One region of the Bacillus sp. KNSH39 genome, then DNA from elsewhere that is predicted to be linked to it. Evidence: predicted binding sites of a transcription regulator. Region 1 holds the regulator's gene; the other holds the start of a gene.

Evidence for each region. The regulator Rex, encoded in region 1, represses fermentation and respiration genes when NADH is low (regulators of the CRP and FNR family bind a similar motif). The targets are predictions, from matches to a motif close to TTGTGAAATATTTCACAA.
Region 2: ACUL40_RS26650 (formate/nitrite transporter family protein) is a predicted target of Rex. The motif match lies at 3,399-3,416, and genes of this name have one in related genera.

What each region holds. Positions count from the first base shown of each region.
Region 1 is NZ_JBQXYO010000001.1:4,112,295-4,120,321, forward strand. It holds gene tsaD (tRNA (adenosine(37)-N6)-threonylcarbamoyltransferase complex transferase subunit TsaD) at 1-776, shown strand, start outside; gene ACUL40_RS21175 (ABC-F family ATP-binding cassette domain-containing protein) at 1,257-3,182, opposite strand; gene ACUL40_RS21180 (redox-sensing transcriptional repressor Rex) at 3,370-3,999, shown strand; gene ACUL40_RS21185 (YdiK family protein) at 4,029-4,220, opposite strand; gene ACUL40_RS21190 (CPBP family intramembrane glutamic endopeptidase) at 4,217-4,966, opposite strand; gene groES (co-chaperone GroES) at 5,356-5,640, shown strand; gene groL (chaperonin GroEL) at 5,679-7,313, shown strand; purine riboswitch at 7,454-7,555, shown strand; gene guaA (glutamine-hydrolyzing GMP synthase) at 7,720-8,027, shown strand, end outside.
Region 2 is NZ_JBQXYO010000001.1:5,190,073-5,198,099, reverse strand. It holds gene ACUL40_RS26670 (MaoC family dehydratase) at 4-447, shown strand; gene ACUL40_RS26665 (alpha/beta-type small acid-soluble spore protein) at 595-780, shown strand; gene ACUL40_RS26660 (TrkH family potassium uptake protein) at 890-2,209, shown strand; gene ACUL40_RS26655 (TerC family protein) at 2,505-3,299, shown strand; gene ACUL40_RS26650 (formate/nitrite transporter family protein) at 3,501-4,352, shown strand; gene ACUL40_RS26645 (cyclic-phosphate processing receiver domain-containing protein) at 4,380-4,691, opposite strand; gene ACUL40_RS26640 (prepilin peptidase) at 4,706-5,428, opposite strand; gene ACUL40_RS26635 (LutC/YkgG family protein) at 5,542-6,252, opposite strand; gene ACUL40_RS26630 (LutB/LldF family L-lactate oxidation iron-sulfur protein) at 6,252-7,673, opposite strand; gene ACUL40_RS26625 ((Fe-S)-binding protein) at 7,690-8,027, opposite strand, start outside.

The sequences.
Region 1 (8,027 bases):
CTGTAACAGAAGGTCCTGGTTTAGTAGGAGCACTTCTAATTGGAGTAAATGCAGCGAAGGCAGTAGCGTTTGCACATGATATTCCGTTAGTCGGTGTTCATCATATTGCTGGTCATATTTATGCGAACCGTTTAGTAAAAGAAGTTCAATTCCCGTTATTATCACTTGTTGTATCTGGTGGGCATACAGAACTTGTTTATATGAAAGAACATGGTTCATTCGAAGTAATTGGTGAAACACGAGACGATGCAGCTGGAGAAGCATATGATAAAGTAGCTCGTACGTTATCTATGCCATATCCAGGTGGTCCTCATATTGATCGCCTTGCACATGAAGGAGAACCGACAATTGATTTGCCTCGTGCATGGCTAGAACCGGATTCGTATGATTTTAGCTTTAGTGGATTGAAATCAGCAGTTATCAACACTGTGCATAACGCAAAACAGCGCGGTATAGAAATTGCACCAGAAGATTTAGCAGCAAGTTTCCAAGAAAGTGTAATAGATGTACTTGTAACGAAAGCAGCTCGTGCAGCAGAAGCTTATAATGTAAAGCAATTACTTCTTGCTGGTGGAGTAGCTGCTAATAAAGGACTTCGTGCGCGATTAGAAGAGGAATTTGCACAAAAAGAAAACATTGAATTAATTATTCCGCCGCTATCTTTATGCACAGATAATGCAGCGATGATTGCAGCGGCAGGGACAATTGCTTATGAACAAGGTAAGCGTGCAACATTAGCCTTAAATGCAAATCCAGGATTAGATATTGAAGCATAGTTATACACATAATTAACCACAGGTTGTGGATAAAACCCATATTATCTGTTGATAATGTGGGTTTTATTGTGTATATAAAATGTTGATAACTTTTTTATTGACTGTGGATAATGTGGAAAAGTTATTTTGATGTTTATTTTATAAAGGTGGATATGTGTATAAACTTGTGGATAAATAGGTTGATGTCAGACCTTTGAATTTGTTCTTTTTCGGGAAATAAAAAGCAAGAAGATATCCCCGAAAAACATTTTGAAACATCTCCCCATTATAGAAGATGCTAATATTGTCAATCTTTGTCGTTAAAACGATATTTCGTGTCGAATTGTTAATATATATAGGGTTACAATAGATATATTTAAAAAATCGTTAGTATATTCTAAGTTACGATAGATATATTCAAAAAATTGTTTAAGTAATAAAAAAAGATGTCACATAGTCAAAAGTCCTGACTTATGAGACATCTTCCTTATTTAAATATGCTTATACATGCAGCTCTTCCCATTCTGCCATACAAGTTTCAAGTTGTTCTTGTAGCGTTTGCTTTTTAGTTGTAATTTCACTAGCTTTTTCATAATCTGCATATATTTCTGGTAAGCAAAGTTGATCTTCTAACGTAGCAATTTCTTCTTCTAATTCCACTATACTTTGTTCTAGCTCTTCAATTTTTCTAGTGCGTTGACGCTCTAGTTTTTTACGCTCTTTTTCTTCTAAATAATTTAATTTCTCTTGTGCAATCACCTTTTGAACAGGAACGTCACTTTCTTGCTGTTCAAGTTCTGCACGTTCAATCATTTCATTTTTCTTTTCAACGTAGTAATCGTAATCCCCTAAATATTCCTGTGCACCTTCTGTTGATAACTCAACCACAGTCGTTGTTACACGGTTAATAAAGTAGCGGTCATGTGAGACGAATAGAAGAGTCCCTGGGTAATCAATTAAAGCATTCTCCAAAATCTCTTTACTATTTAAATCAAGGTGGTTCGTAGGCTCATCTAGAATTAACAAATTTGACTTTTGCATCATAAGTTTTGCAAGAGCTAATCGAGCTTTTTGTCCACCACTAAGGGAAGATACTGGTTTCAGTACATCATCTCCTGTGAATAAAAAATTCCCAAGTATAGTACGGATTTCTTTTTCCGGTTGCAGTGGATATTCATCCCATAGTTCATTTAAAACCCGTTTAGAAGATGTTAAGTTTGCTTGTTCTTGATCATAATAACCAACAGATACATTTGATCCGAAAGAAACATCACCATTTAATAGTGGTAACTTATTCACAATGGATTTTAACAATGTGGATTTCCCAATTCCGTTTGGACCAACTAAAGCAACACTATCTCCGCGAGTTAAGCGCATAGTTACATGTTCAATTATAGGGTTTTCATCATAGCCGATGGTTGCATCATTTACTTGTAAAACATCATTTCCACTTTGTTTTTCAATATCGAAGTGGAATGATGCTGACTTAGAATCCCCTAATGGTCTCGTTAATAATTCCATTCTGTCTAGTTGTTTCCGGCGACTTTGAGCACGTTTCGTTGTAGAAGCGCGAGCTATATTCTTTTGAACGAAGTCCTCAAGTTTTGCGATTTCATCTTGTTGTTTTTCGTAACGTTTCATTTCTTGCTCATATAATGCTGATTTTAAGTCTAAATATTTACTGTAGTTACCAACAAATCGTCTGCTTTCTTTATTCGAAATTTCATATACTTGTGTAACGAGTTTGTCTAAGAAATAACGGTCATGTGAGACGATTAATATTGCGCCAGGATAACCTTGCAAATATTGCTCAAGCCATGTTAATGTTTCGATGTCTAAATGGTTTGTAGGCTCGTCCAAAATAAGTAAGTCTGGTTTTGTTAATAATAATTTCCCGAGAGCTAATCTTGTTTTTTGCCCGCCGCTTAAAGTAGAGATCGTCGTCTGGTGCGTTTCAACTGGGAAGCCAAGGCCGCTTAAAATGGAGCGAATATCCGCTTCATATTGATATCCACCTTGATCTTTATAATTGAGTTGTAGTTGGTCATAATCAGCTAACAATCTTTCATATGTAGCTTCGTTTGAAAAGTTTTCTTCTTTTCCCATTTCTTGCTCAAGCCTTCGAAGTTTTGTCTCCATTTGCTGTAAGTGGGTAAAGACGGTTAGCATTTCATCCCAAATTGTTAAAGACGTTTCTAGTCCAGTATTTTGAGCTAAATATCCGATTGAGACATCTTTCGGTTTTATAATTTCGCCACCATCATGAGATAATTCACCAGCGATAATTTTTAATAATGTAGATTTTCCTGCTCCATTCCTTCCAACTAATGCGATACGATCTTTTGTTTGTACTTCCAATTTTATGTTTGCAAGAATCGTTTCTGCACCGTATAATTTCGAAAGCGCGTTTACTTGTAATAAAATCAATGTTTTCACCTCAAATAATTTCTTAACTTTGCCATGTTTATATTTCTCAATCATACTAAAAATAGTGTATAGTTTAAAATAAAGAGAGAATACTTCTTCTCTTTATTATACAAGGAATTTAATGAGTGCTAAACTTCTGTATTTGATTAAAGTATATGAATAAAGATAGGAAGAGAGGAGAGGTCATATGGATCAGCAAAAGATTCCACAAGCCACTGCTAAAAGATTGCCTCTATACTATCGATTTATCCAAAACTTATCTCTTTCTGGTAAGCAGCGTGTTTCATCGGCCGAATTGAGTGAGGCAGTAAAAGTAGATTCCGCAACAATACGAAGAGATTTTTCGTATTTTGGAGCGTTAGGGAAAAAGGGATATGGATATAACGTAAATTATTTATTATCATTTTTCCGCGAAACACTTGATCAAGATGATATAACACGTGTAGCACTTATTGGAGTAGGTAATTTAGGGACCGCTTTCTTACATTATAATTTCACGAAAAACAATAATACAAAAATTGAAATGGCATTTGATGTTAGTGAAGAGAAAGTTGGAACAGAAATCGGGGGCATTCCTGTATATCATTTAGATGAATTAGAAGAGAGATTATCAAATGATATACAAGTGGCAATATTAACAGTACCGGCTACAGTAGCACAAGCTGTAGCAGATAGATTAGCTGAAACAAGCGTGCACGGTATTTTGAATTTCACACCAGCGCGATTAAACGTATCAGAGAATATTAGAATTCATCATATTGACTTAGCTGTAGAGTTACAAACATTAGTTTACTTTTTGAAAAACTATCCACAATAAAACGCAGAGGAAGCGACCTCTGCGTTTTATTATTGTTTCTTCTTTGTGAATTTAACTAATATAAGGCGAAGTGCCAAATTAAAATCAATTGTTGCCATAACTGCAAATAGTATTGTCCACATATTCCAGATTGTATCTGTCACGTTCGTAATGGCGAAGCGTGTAAAGATACATCCAAGAAGGAAGTATAGTGCAGCCATGAACAATGGTGAGTTTCTCATACAAAAAATCCTCCGATAAAGCCTTGCATTTTTTCAGCTTCTTTAATCATTTCTTGAATTTGTTCATTGCTCATAAAAATTTGCCCAATAGCGACTAATGTATTCATCGCAACATGAGCTGCAATCGGAACGATAATACGTTTCGTCTTCACATATAAGAAGGCAAATACGAGCCCCATAGCAGTGTATACCAATAAGTGAGTAAAATCAAAATGAATTGCTGCGAATACAAGCGAACTAATGATAGCTGCGATAAAGAAGTTAAACTTCTTATAAAGCGTGCCGAATAGAATTTTTCTAAATACGATTTCTTCTAAGATAGGTCCAATTATAGAAACAACAATAAGGAACCAAGGTGTCGTTCTTGCAATTTCCATAAGTTTCATTGTATTTTCTGAACCTTGTTTAATTCCTAGCAGCTGCATCTCGATCATACCGGCAACTATTTGTGAAAAGAAAGCTAAGAAGAACCCGATAAAAATCCATCCAATAGTAGCTGGAACAGAAGAGCGCATTGCATCTAAATGCCTGTCACGAATATCTGTTCTAAGTAACCAAAGTACGATACATAATGCAACAAAGAAGCTAATAATTGCCCAGTGTCCTGTTATGATTTGTCCTTTTTCCTCAATGGTAAATCCTCTATTATCATAGAGTCCTGTTTTTAGGAGAAGTGGTAATCCAACAACGCCAGATAACTGCATTAAAATGTATGTAACGATAATCCACCAGTATTGTTTCTTCAAATGGTTTAACCATCCTTTCTAACTATAGTGTATGAGATAAGTTAGGATAACATGTAAATATGCTACCTACGATATAAACCTCTTGAATTATGTTTTTTTCGTAAATCCTTATTTGAAATTATAATAGAAGACAGGAGAAAGTTGTATGTGTAGCGAAAACAACTTAGGGTGTCCTTTCATATTGTAACATACGAGCAGTGGAAACAACGATTCATATAGTAAAGGCAGTATTGTATATAGAAAGTTTATATAGTGATTTGCGAAAAAATTATGATTTTTTTACTTGCAAAAGAAATTGAGATTATTTATTATTATAAGTGTGTTAGCACTCGGATGACTTGAGTGCTAATAAAAGAAATTTACATAACAAAATGAGGAGGTTATTGTTCATGCTAAAGCCATTAGGTGATCGCGTTGTAATTGAGCTTGTTCAAGCAGAAGAAAAAACAGCAAGTGGTATCGTATTACCAGATACTGCAAAAGAAAAACCACAAGAGGGTAAAGTTGTTGCAGTAGGTACTGGTCGAGTGCTTGAGAATGGTGAGCGTGTTGCTTTAGAGGTAGCAGCAGGTGATCTTATCATCTTCTCAAAATATGCAGGTACTGAAGTGAAATATGAAGGTACAGACTACTTGATTTTACGTGAAAGTGACATTTTAGCAGTTATCGGTTAATTATATAAATCTTAAAAAATCCAAGGGGGTCAATTATTATGGCAAAAGATATTAAATTTAGTGAAGAAGCACGTCGTTCGATGCTTCGCGGTGTCGACACTCTTGCAAACGCAGTAAAAGTTACGCTTGGACCAAAAGGTCGTAACGTTGTACTTGAGAAAAAATTTGGTTCACCACTTATTACAAATGATGGTGTAACAATCGCAAAAGAAATCGAATTAGAAGATGCATTCGAAAACATGGGTGCGAAATTAGTAGCAGAAGTTGCTAGCAAAACAAATGACGTAGCTGGTGACGGAACAACAACTGCAACTGTATTAGCGCAAGCTATGATTCGTGAAGGTCTTAAAAACGTAACAGCTGGTGCGAACCCAATGGGTCTTCGTAAAGGTATCGAAAAAGCTGTTACTGCTGCAATTGAAGAATTAAAAACGATTTCTAAACCAATCGAAGGCAAATCTTCTATCGCACAAGTAGCTGCTATTTCTGCAGCTGACGAAGAAGTAGGTCAATTAATCGCTGAAGCAATGGAGCGCGTTGGTAACGACGGCGTTATTACTTTAGAAGAGTCTAAAGGATTCACAACAGAATTAGACGTAGTAGAAGGTATGCAATTTGATCGTGGATATGCATCTCCTTACATGATTACTGATTCTGACAAAATGGAAGCAGTTCTTGATAACCCATACATCTTAATTACTGACAAAAAGATTTCTAACATTCAAGAAATCTTACCAGTATTAGAGCAAGTGGTACAACAAGGTAAACCACTTCTTATCATTGCTGAAGATGTAGAAGGCGAAGCTTTAGCTACATTAGTAGTGAACAAACTTCGTGGTACATTCAACGTAGTAGCTGTTAAAGCTCCTGGATTTGGTGACCGTCGTAAAGCAATGCTAGAAGATATCGCAATCTTAACAGGTGGCGAAGTAATCACTGAAGAATTAGGTCGTGACTTAAAATCTGCTACAGTTGAATCTTTAGGACGCGCTGGTAAAGTTGTTGTTACAAAAGAAAACACAACTGTAGTTGAAGGTGTAGGAAGCACAGAACAAATCGAAGCTCGCATCGGTCAAATCCGTGCGCAATTAGAAGAAACAACTTCTGAATTCGATCGTGAAAAATTACAAGAGCGTCTTGCTAAACTAGCAGGTGGCGTAGCAGTAATTAAAGTAGGTGCAGCAACTGAAACTGAGTTAAAAGAGCGCAAACTTCGCATTGAAGATGCACTTAACTCAACTCGTGCAGCAGTAGAAGAAGGTATCGTTGCAGGTGGTGGTACTTCACTTATGAACGTATACACAAAAGTAGCTTCTATCGTAGCTGAAGGCGACGAAGCAACAGGTATCAACATCGTACTTCGCGCACTAGAAGAGCCAGTTCGTCAAATCGCAATCAACGCTGGTCTAGAAGGATCTGTAGTTGTAGAGCGTCTAAAAGGCGAAAAAGTAGGCGTTGGTTTCAACGCAGCTACTGGCGAATGGGTTAACATGCTTGAGTCTGGTATCGTAGATCCAGCTAAAGTAACTCGTTCTGCACTTCAAAACGCAGCATCTGTTGCAGCTATGTTCTTAACAACTGAAGCTGTAGTTGCTGACAAGCCAGAACCAAATGCACCAGCAATGCCTGACATGGGCGGCATGGGCATGGGCGGTATGGGCGGAATGATGTAATTCCGTTTGTCCTAAAAAACATCCATTTCTATATAGAAATGGATGTTTTTTTATGTTTTTTAGAAAAGGAAATGAATTTCTGTAGAATTTTGTCGCTTTCTCTCTTGACCATATTGATACTTCATTGTTAGAATCTAGGAAGATAATATAAAACGATCCTTCATATATCCTCAATGATATGGTTTGAGAGTCTCTACCGGGTTACCGTAAACAACCTGACTATGAAGGCAGTGTGTCTTATATTTATAAAGAGCGGAGACTATCTTTCTTTATAAAGCCAGACCCCTGCCTTTTCTTTGTTATGAGACTAGAGGCGGAGGACTGGCTTTTTTTATTATATTGGTAATGCTTTTCGCCAAATTGGTGAAAATATTTATATACGAGAACTAACGTTGGGGTGATTATTTTGAAGAAACAACACGATACAATTATCGTTTTAGATTTTGGAAGTCAATACAATCAGTTAATAGCACGTCGAATTCGTGAGTTCGGTGTATACAGTGAACTTCATCCACATACAATTACTGCAGAAGAAATTAAAGCAATGAATCCAAAAGGGATTATTTTCTCTGGTGGACCAAATAGTGTATACGGTGAAGGTGCATTACATTGTGATGAAAAAATCTTTGAACTAGGTTTACCAATCTTCGGTATTTGTTACGGTATGCAGCTTATGACGCAACACTTCGGTGGTAAAGTAGAGCGTGCAAATCA
Region 2 (8,027 bases), 1.1 Mb from region 1:
AAAATGAATCCATTTCAAGAAGCACAAACTGTTCCGGAGCTTCGCTATGATGAGATTCAAGTCGGTGATCAAGCATCCCTTACAAAAACAATTACAGATGAAGATGTTATCAATTTTGCAAAATTGACTGGGGATGTGAATCCTATTCACATTTTAGATTCTTTTGCAAAAACGACAATGTTTAAAGAACGTATTGCTCACGGTATGCTCGTTTCGAGTTTTATTTCTACCATCCTTGGAACGAAACTCCCAGGCAAAAATACGATTTATTTATCCCAAAATGTTTCATTCCGTGCCCCTGTCAAAATCGGTGATACACTTCGCGTTGTGGCAGAGGTTATTAAGAAGCGTGATGATAAAAAAATCATTACGCTGCAAACAAACATATATAATCAATCAGATGATATTGTCGTGGAAGGAACAGCGACAATACTAAAAAAAGAGTAGCAAATTTGCTACTCTTTTTTCTATCCAAGAACTTCTAATCGCACCGATTACTTCCGCGTATGAGTACGTCGTTTCCACATAAAATAACGTTACCAGTTTAGATAAGAACTTAGCTGAACTGGACTACTCATAAGGATGTGTATCAACATGGTAAAAACAAACAAATTATTAGTTCCAGGTGCAGAACAAGCACTTGAACAATTTAAATATGAAATTGCACAAGAATTTGGTGTAAGCTTAGGATCTAATACAGCATCTCGTTCTAACGGTTCAGTTGGCGGTGAAGTAACAAAACGTCTTGTTGCTTTAGCTCAACAACAATTACGTGGATAATAATATAACATATGGCTTAGAGGCAGATATTCTCTGCCTCTTTCTATTTTCAACATACATAATGGTGCTTTTTCACATACTAATCAAAACGAAAGGAGCGATCTGTAAAATGAAACGGATTAATATTAGCATGAGCCCTCCCCGCGTTCTTACTTTGTCTTTTCTTGTATTATCAGTTGTCGGCACATGTTTATTAAAACTACCCATTGCTACGACAACGTCCATTTCATGGCTCGATGCCTTATTTACAACCGTTTCCGCTTGTACTGTTACTGGGCTTGGTGTTGTAGATACTGGAAAAGTATTTACTTTGTTTGGACAATGTGTCATTTTAACGCTTATACAAGTTGGCGGGCTTGGCATTATGAGCTTTGCTGTCTTAATTGCGATTATGCTCGGAAGAAAAATCGGTCTTCAAAATCGGATTTTACTGCAACAAGCATTAAATCAAACGAATATCGGCGGCATCATCCGTCTTGCCAAAGCATTATTTTTATTCTCTTTTACAGTCGAATGTATCGCTACTATAATTCTTTCTTTTGAATGGGTACCAAAATATGGGGTTATGAAAGGGATCTATTATAGTTTTTTCCATTCAATCTCAGCCTTTAACAATGCTGGCTTTTCTGTGTGGAGCGATAATTTAATGTCCCATTCTCATAGCATTCTTGTCAATCTCGTCATTTCCTCTCTCATCATTTTAGGTGGAATTGGTTTTACAGTAATCGTAGACATAAAAAGAAAGAAAAACTTTAAAAACCTTACACTACATTCAAAACTTATGCTCTCTTCTACTCTAATCGTCAACATTATTGCTACCCTTTTTATTTTTATATTCGAGTTCCATAACTCCCTTTCTATGAGAGGTTTTACCCCATTTGAAGAAGGATTGGCATCTTATTTTCAAGCAATTTCAACGCGAACTGCCGGGTTTAATACAGTTGATATTTCTACATTGTCAAAACCTTCTCTCCTATTAATGATGCTCCTTATGTTTATTGGTGCTGGTAGCGCTTCAACTGGTGGTGGGATTAAGTTAACAACATTTTTAATCATATTTTTTGGCGTATTTAAATTTTTACAACAACAAGAGGATATTGTCGTATTTAAAAAATCCATTAAAGATACTCTCATTGTCAAATCATTAACCATTACTATTATTTCAATTTCATTTATCTTTTTTGCTATTTTAATTTTGAGTATTACTGAGCGAGTTCCTCTATTGATGAGTGCTTTCGAAGTATTTTCAGCATTTGGGACTGTTGGCCTCAGTATGAATTTAACACCCCACTTAACTATAATCGGAAAAGCTATTATTATCTTTATGATGTTTTTCGGGAAAATGGGTCCTTTAACATTGGCTTTTTCATTTGCTCGTAAAAAGAACCTGAAAATAAAATATCCGAATGAAGATATTTTAACAGGTTGACAACCGTATAAATTATCCATATAATGAGAATACAATAACATATCTCCAAAGGGGAGTAGCGTCCAAGAATATTTCTTGGAAACAAAGTCGTCATTACGTAGAACTTAGTTCTTCCGGCTTTGTTGGCATTTTTTATTACATATGTCTAGCAAGACCTTTGCCTATTAACGGCAGAGGTCTTTTTTGCATTCACTTCCAGATTTTTCCAAAGTTAATAGGCAGGAGTATGGGGAAACTAAATAGTGGGGAAATTCTTCACTTATTTAGAACTTATAGAAATGAGAGGAGAATGTACATGGATGTATCATTATTATTGGAGTATGGTTGGGTATTACTCATCCTAATTGCACTTGAAGGGATTTTAGCGGCTGATAACGCTCTTGTTCTTGCAATTATGGTAAAACATTTACCAGAAGAAAAACGAAAGAAAGCACTATTTTATGGATTAGCGGGGGCATTTGTTTTCCGATTTGGATCGTTATTTATGATTTCGTTCTTAGTCGATGTATGGCAAGTGCAAGCAATTGGTGCCATCTACCTTATGTTTATCGCTGGTAATCACTTATTTAAAACATATGTTAAAAAGAATACAGATGAAGAAACAGAAGAAAAAGAAGCAAAGAAAAAACAAGAGAACTTTTGGTGGACTGTATTTAAAGTTGAGGTTGCTGATATCGCCTTCGCAGTTGATTCAATTTTAGCTGCTGTTGCACTAGCAATGACTTTACCAAAAACAGGATTAGGTACAATTGGTAGTCTTGATACTGGGCAATTCGCTGTTATCTTTGTAGGTGGACTTATCGGATTAATCATTATGCGATTTGCAGCAACTGCTTTCGTACAAATCTTAAAACGTAAACCAGGACTTGAAACCGCAGCATTCTTAATTGTAGGTTGGGTTGGTGTGAAGCTAGCAGTTTATACATTAGCACACCCTGCATTAAATGTAATTCCACATTCATTCCCAGAATCCACTCCGTGGAAGCTTACATTCTGGATTGTATTAGTCGGAATCGCAGTTGGTGGTTGGTTCTTCTCAAAAGAAGTAGAAGTAAAAGTAGAAAAGAATTTAGACGAAAAAGCGCTGTAATTACAGCGCTTTTTCTTTTTCTTTCTTCCTCTCAATGTCCAGAAAAAATTCCATTATACTACCTTTTGTAAACGTTTTCTTAATGTATGTATGTCCTTTTTGTGAAACATTGCACAAACTTATTGAAAGTGAGAACAATTCCATGTACTTTATTCATATAAGGAGTATTTATAGAAGATTTACTAAAGGAGCGTATTACTCATGCTAGAACAAGGACTAGATTATGTTGTCAAACTGGCTAAAAGCAAAAAGAAAATACTAGATACAAACCCAATGCAATATTTCATTCGTGCTGCACTTGCGGGTATTTATATCGGTTTTATTATTGTACTATGTTTTAAATTAGGTAACTTTTTTCACATTGCAGATTCACCAGCAACTTATTTAGCTGCTTCTATGTTTTTCGGGATTGCTCTCGTACTTATTATATATGGCGGTGCTGAATTGTTTACTGGGAACACAATGTACTTTACTGTAGCAACTTTAAGAAAAGAAACAACGATTTCTGATACACTACGTAACTGGGTTGCTTGTTATGCAGGTAACTTAGCCGGCGCGTTATTCTTTGCCTTACTATTTTACGCAACTGGAATTTTTGAAGCAATTGATCACGGTCACTTAATGAATAAAGTCGTTGAAGGAAAGATGAACACACCTACAATGCAGTTATTCTTTAAAGCCATTTTATGTAACTGGCTCGTATGTCTTGCTTGTTTCTTACCTTCTCAGGTTAAAGGTGACACAGCAAAAATAATAGTCATGATGCTACTTGTTTTCACATTCTTCTTATCTGGTTACGAACATAGTATTGCAAACTTATCACTCTTTGCTTTATCTTTAGTTTCACCGCATCCTGAGACAATTTCTTTTTCAGGTGCTATTCATAACTTAATTCCTGTTACAATCGGTAACATTATTGGCGGATCAGTATTTGTCGGTATGGTATACCACTACTTAACAAAGAAAACACCTGAAGTTCAACAGGAAGAAACTGAAATCGCAGTAGCTCAACAAGAAGAGATTATTCCTTTACAAGCACATATGAAACACTAAAAACTCCAAAGTTTTACTTTGGAGTTTTTAGCTTCCCACGTATTTAACAACAAGGTGAGGATTAATTTCTCCTTCTTCCTTTCCCTTATCCATTCTCTGTTTCATCTTGTGCATACCGATGACATCATTCGTATGAAGGTGAATTTCATTTACATATAATCCCTCTGTACAAAAAGCTTCTACAAAATCTAGTCCATTTTTTGCTCCCCAGCCCATATTATAATCAAGGGAAAGAATATTCACATCATAATCCCGAACCATTTGCAAGGCACATTCTACTGTAGTTGCGGACACATACCCGAACGGGCAACTTCTTTGATCATCCATATATACGTTCATTTTCGATTCCCTCTCTAATTTGAATAAACAGCTAATACATAGCACATTGCCCCAAGACTAATAAAAGGACCAAATGGAATTGGCTTTCGTACTTCTATACGTTTTAATCCGATACCAATCCCGAAAAAACAAAGACTAAAACAAGATGCTAAAAATAAAACGATAAAAACTCCCTTCACTCCTACTATAAAACCAAGTAACGAAAGTAGTTTTATATCTCCTCCGCCAAGCCCTTCTGGATATATCTTTTGCATGCAATATAACAAAAGGAATATAACACCACTACCAACTATACTATCTGTCCAAGTAACTAATTGTACAAAAACACTTTCGAGAATGAGTAAAACCGCAAACGAAATTAAAATACAATCAGGAATTAACATATATAAGTAATCTGTAACTGAAATAATAAGAAGTAGCGAAAAAAGGGATAAAATGATAATAAGTTCTCGTTCTATTCCAATCATATACACGGTAAGAAGAAATATACTTCCTGTTATACATTCAAATGCTACATATATAATTGGAATTTTCCTCTTACAATTCGTACAACAGCCTCTTTGTATATAAAATGAAATGATGGGGATTAGTTCTTTTGGCCTTAGCACATATTTGCAATAATAACAATGTGAACGCGGGGTAATAATAGACGCACCTAATGGAACCCTCACCGCAACTAACATAAAAAAAGAACCAAACACCATCCCTGCTAACAGTGCATATAAATAAGTGAACATCCCTTCCTCTCCTTTCCCAAAAAACATAGCAAAAAAAGGAGAGAACTTCTACTTCATATTATCCTTTATTCTACTAAAAAAGCAGGCCATTTTCTGGCCTGCTTTCCCCTCTTTTATACGATGAAATATACTGCTTTTAATGGTCCATGTACTCCGACAACAAGATTCATCTCAATGTCAGCCGAGTTACTTGGCCCTGTAATAAAGTTAATACAAGATGCCGCTGTCTCCCCATTTTCTACGCGTGAGTTCATATCCTGAACTGCTTGTGTAATACGAGGCACAAGTGTTTCACGTGGAATAATAGCAAAATATACAGTCGGTAAAAAGTGTAAAGAACGTCCCTGCCCTTTATGACTTTGTACAACAATTGTACCAGATTCGGCTAATGTATAATCACTAAATGCAATACCAATATTCGCTTTTTCAGCTAAACGCATATTTTCGTCTTTTCTCTCTGGATCCCATACGTTTACTTCAACGTCTCGCTTTGGAAGTTCTTCTTTAAATAAAGATGTTAAACCATATGCATCAAAACGATCATCTGCTGATAATAAAATAGGTCCCCCGCCGTTTTCCATGATTACTTTTTGAAGGTCTTCACCTAAACGGTCATTTGTCGTTTCTACTACAGTTGTATGAATGTTTGTACATTGCTTTTTAAACACTTCTAGTAATTCTTCTTGTGAATAATCTTTTAACGTTTCTATATTCACATTACTTTTCCATACTGGACGCTCTACACCTTCTGTTTTACGTGCGCGCCCAAGTTCTTTTGCAATGTTATCTAGAAAGGCATCACGGTTTTGAATTAATCCTGTCATTATTTATCCCCGCCTTTCTTATGATCTTTATACCAATCACGGAATCGTTCTTTACTTGGAGCTGGGAATTCACGAATATCCGTCCAGTTTTTAAGTGGTCCAACACCTTTTGATACACGATTACCAGATGTAAATGGACTCATTGCCGCTGGTGCCATTTTTGAACCCATTTTATATAAAGCAGCTGAAGAAGCACCCATACTAAACATTTTCATCGCTAGTTTTTCTGCAAGTGGTGCACGACCTTCTTGCTCAACGATGACTTGACGATGTTTTAATAATAAATCATGCAACGGAATTTTTACTGGACAAGCTTCTGTACATGCTCCGCATAAACTAGATGCATAAGGAAGCTCTTTGTAATCATCATATCCACCTAGAAGCGGTGTTAATACCGCACCGATTGGTCCTGAGTAAATCGATCCATATGAATGTCCACCAACGTGACGATATACAGGACATACGTTAACACAAGCAGCGCAACGAATACATTGTAATACGGAACGGAATTCAGATCCAAGAATTTGAGAGCGACCATTATCAACAACCACTAAATGGAATTCTTCAGGTCCATCAACTTCCTCTTCTTGAATTGGTCCTGCTACTGTTACATAACTTGTTAATTTTTGACCTACTGCACTACGACATAGTAAACCAACTAAAACATCTAATTCTTCCATTGTCGGAACCATACGTTCCATACCCATTACCGCAATTTGTGTTTTAGGAATTGACATAACAAGATCTGCATTACCTTCATTCGTTACTAAACAAAGAGATCCAGTATTGGCAACAGCAAAGTTACAACCAGTTACACCAATTTCTGCATCCATAAATTTCTCACGAAGTTGTTTACGAACAAACTTTGTCATTTCATATGGGTCATCAGAATTTTCATAGCCTAGCTTTTCTTTAAATACATCGCGAATTTGCGTTCTATTTTTATGAAGTGCAGGTGCAATAATATGTGAAGGTGGATCATTATCTACTTGCAAGATATACTCTCCTAAGTCACTCTCTAATACTTCACAGCCAATCTCTTCAAGCGCATGGTTCATACTAATTTCTTCTGTTACCATCGACTTTGATTTTACTACTTTTTTCGCTTGTTTCTTTTTGGCAACGTCTTGAATATACTTTGCAGCTTCCTCTTTCGTCTTCGCAAAGTACACGTGTCCGCCTCTTTTTGATACATTTTCACTTAACTGCATTAAGTAATAATCCAGATTTTCTAACGTATGTTGACGAATTTGTTCACCTAGTTCACGCCACTCTTCCCAGTTTCCTAATTCATCTGCAGCTTTTAAGCGATTCGTATATAAACGCGTTTGTGCAGAAGATACTGCTCCGCGCATAAACGAATCTTGAATTCCATCACCAACGCGATCATTAAATTTTTTCTCACTGATTTTCATAGACATAGCTTATGTTCCCCCTTCATGAGCGACTATTCAGTACCTCAGCAATATGCATTACTTTTACTTCTTTTCCTAAACGCTCAATACGTCCGCCAATGTTTAACAAACACCCACAATCTGCACCGATTAAATAATCTGCACCTGTTTCCATGACACTATCTACTTTTTCGTCTACCATTTGCTCAGAAATTGGAGTCATCTTAACTGAAAACGTTCCCCCAAACCCGCAACAATTTTGCACGTTTGGCAAATCTCTCACAGTTAATCCTTTTACATTTGATAATAAAATTCCTGGTGCTTCTTTTACTCCAAGCATACGCGTCATATGACATGATTTATGAATAGTAGCTATCCCTG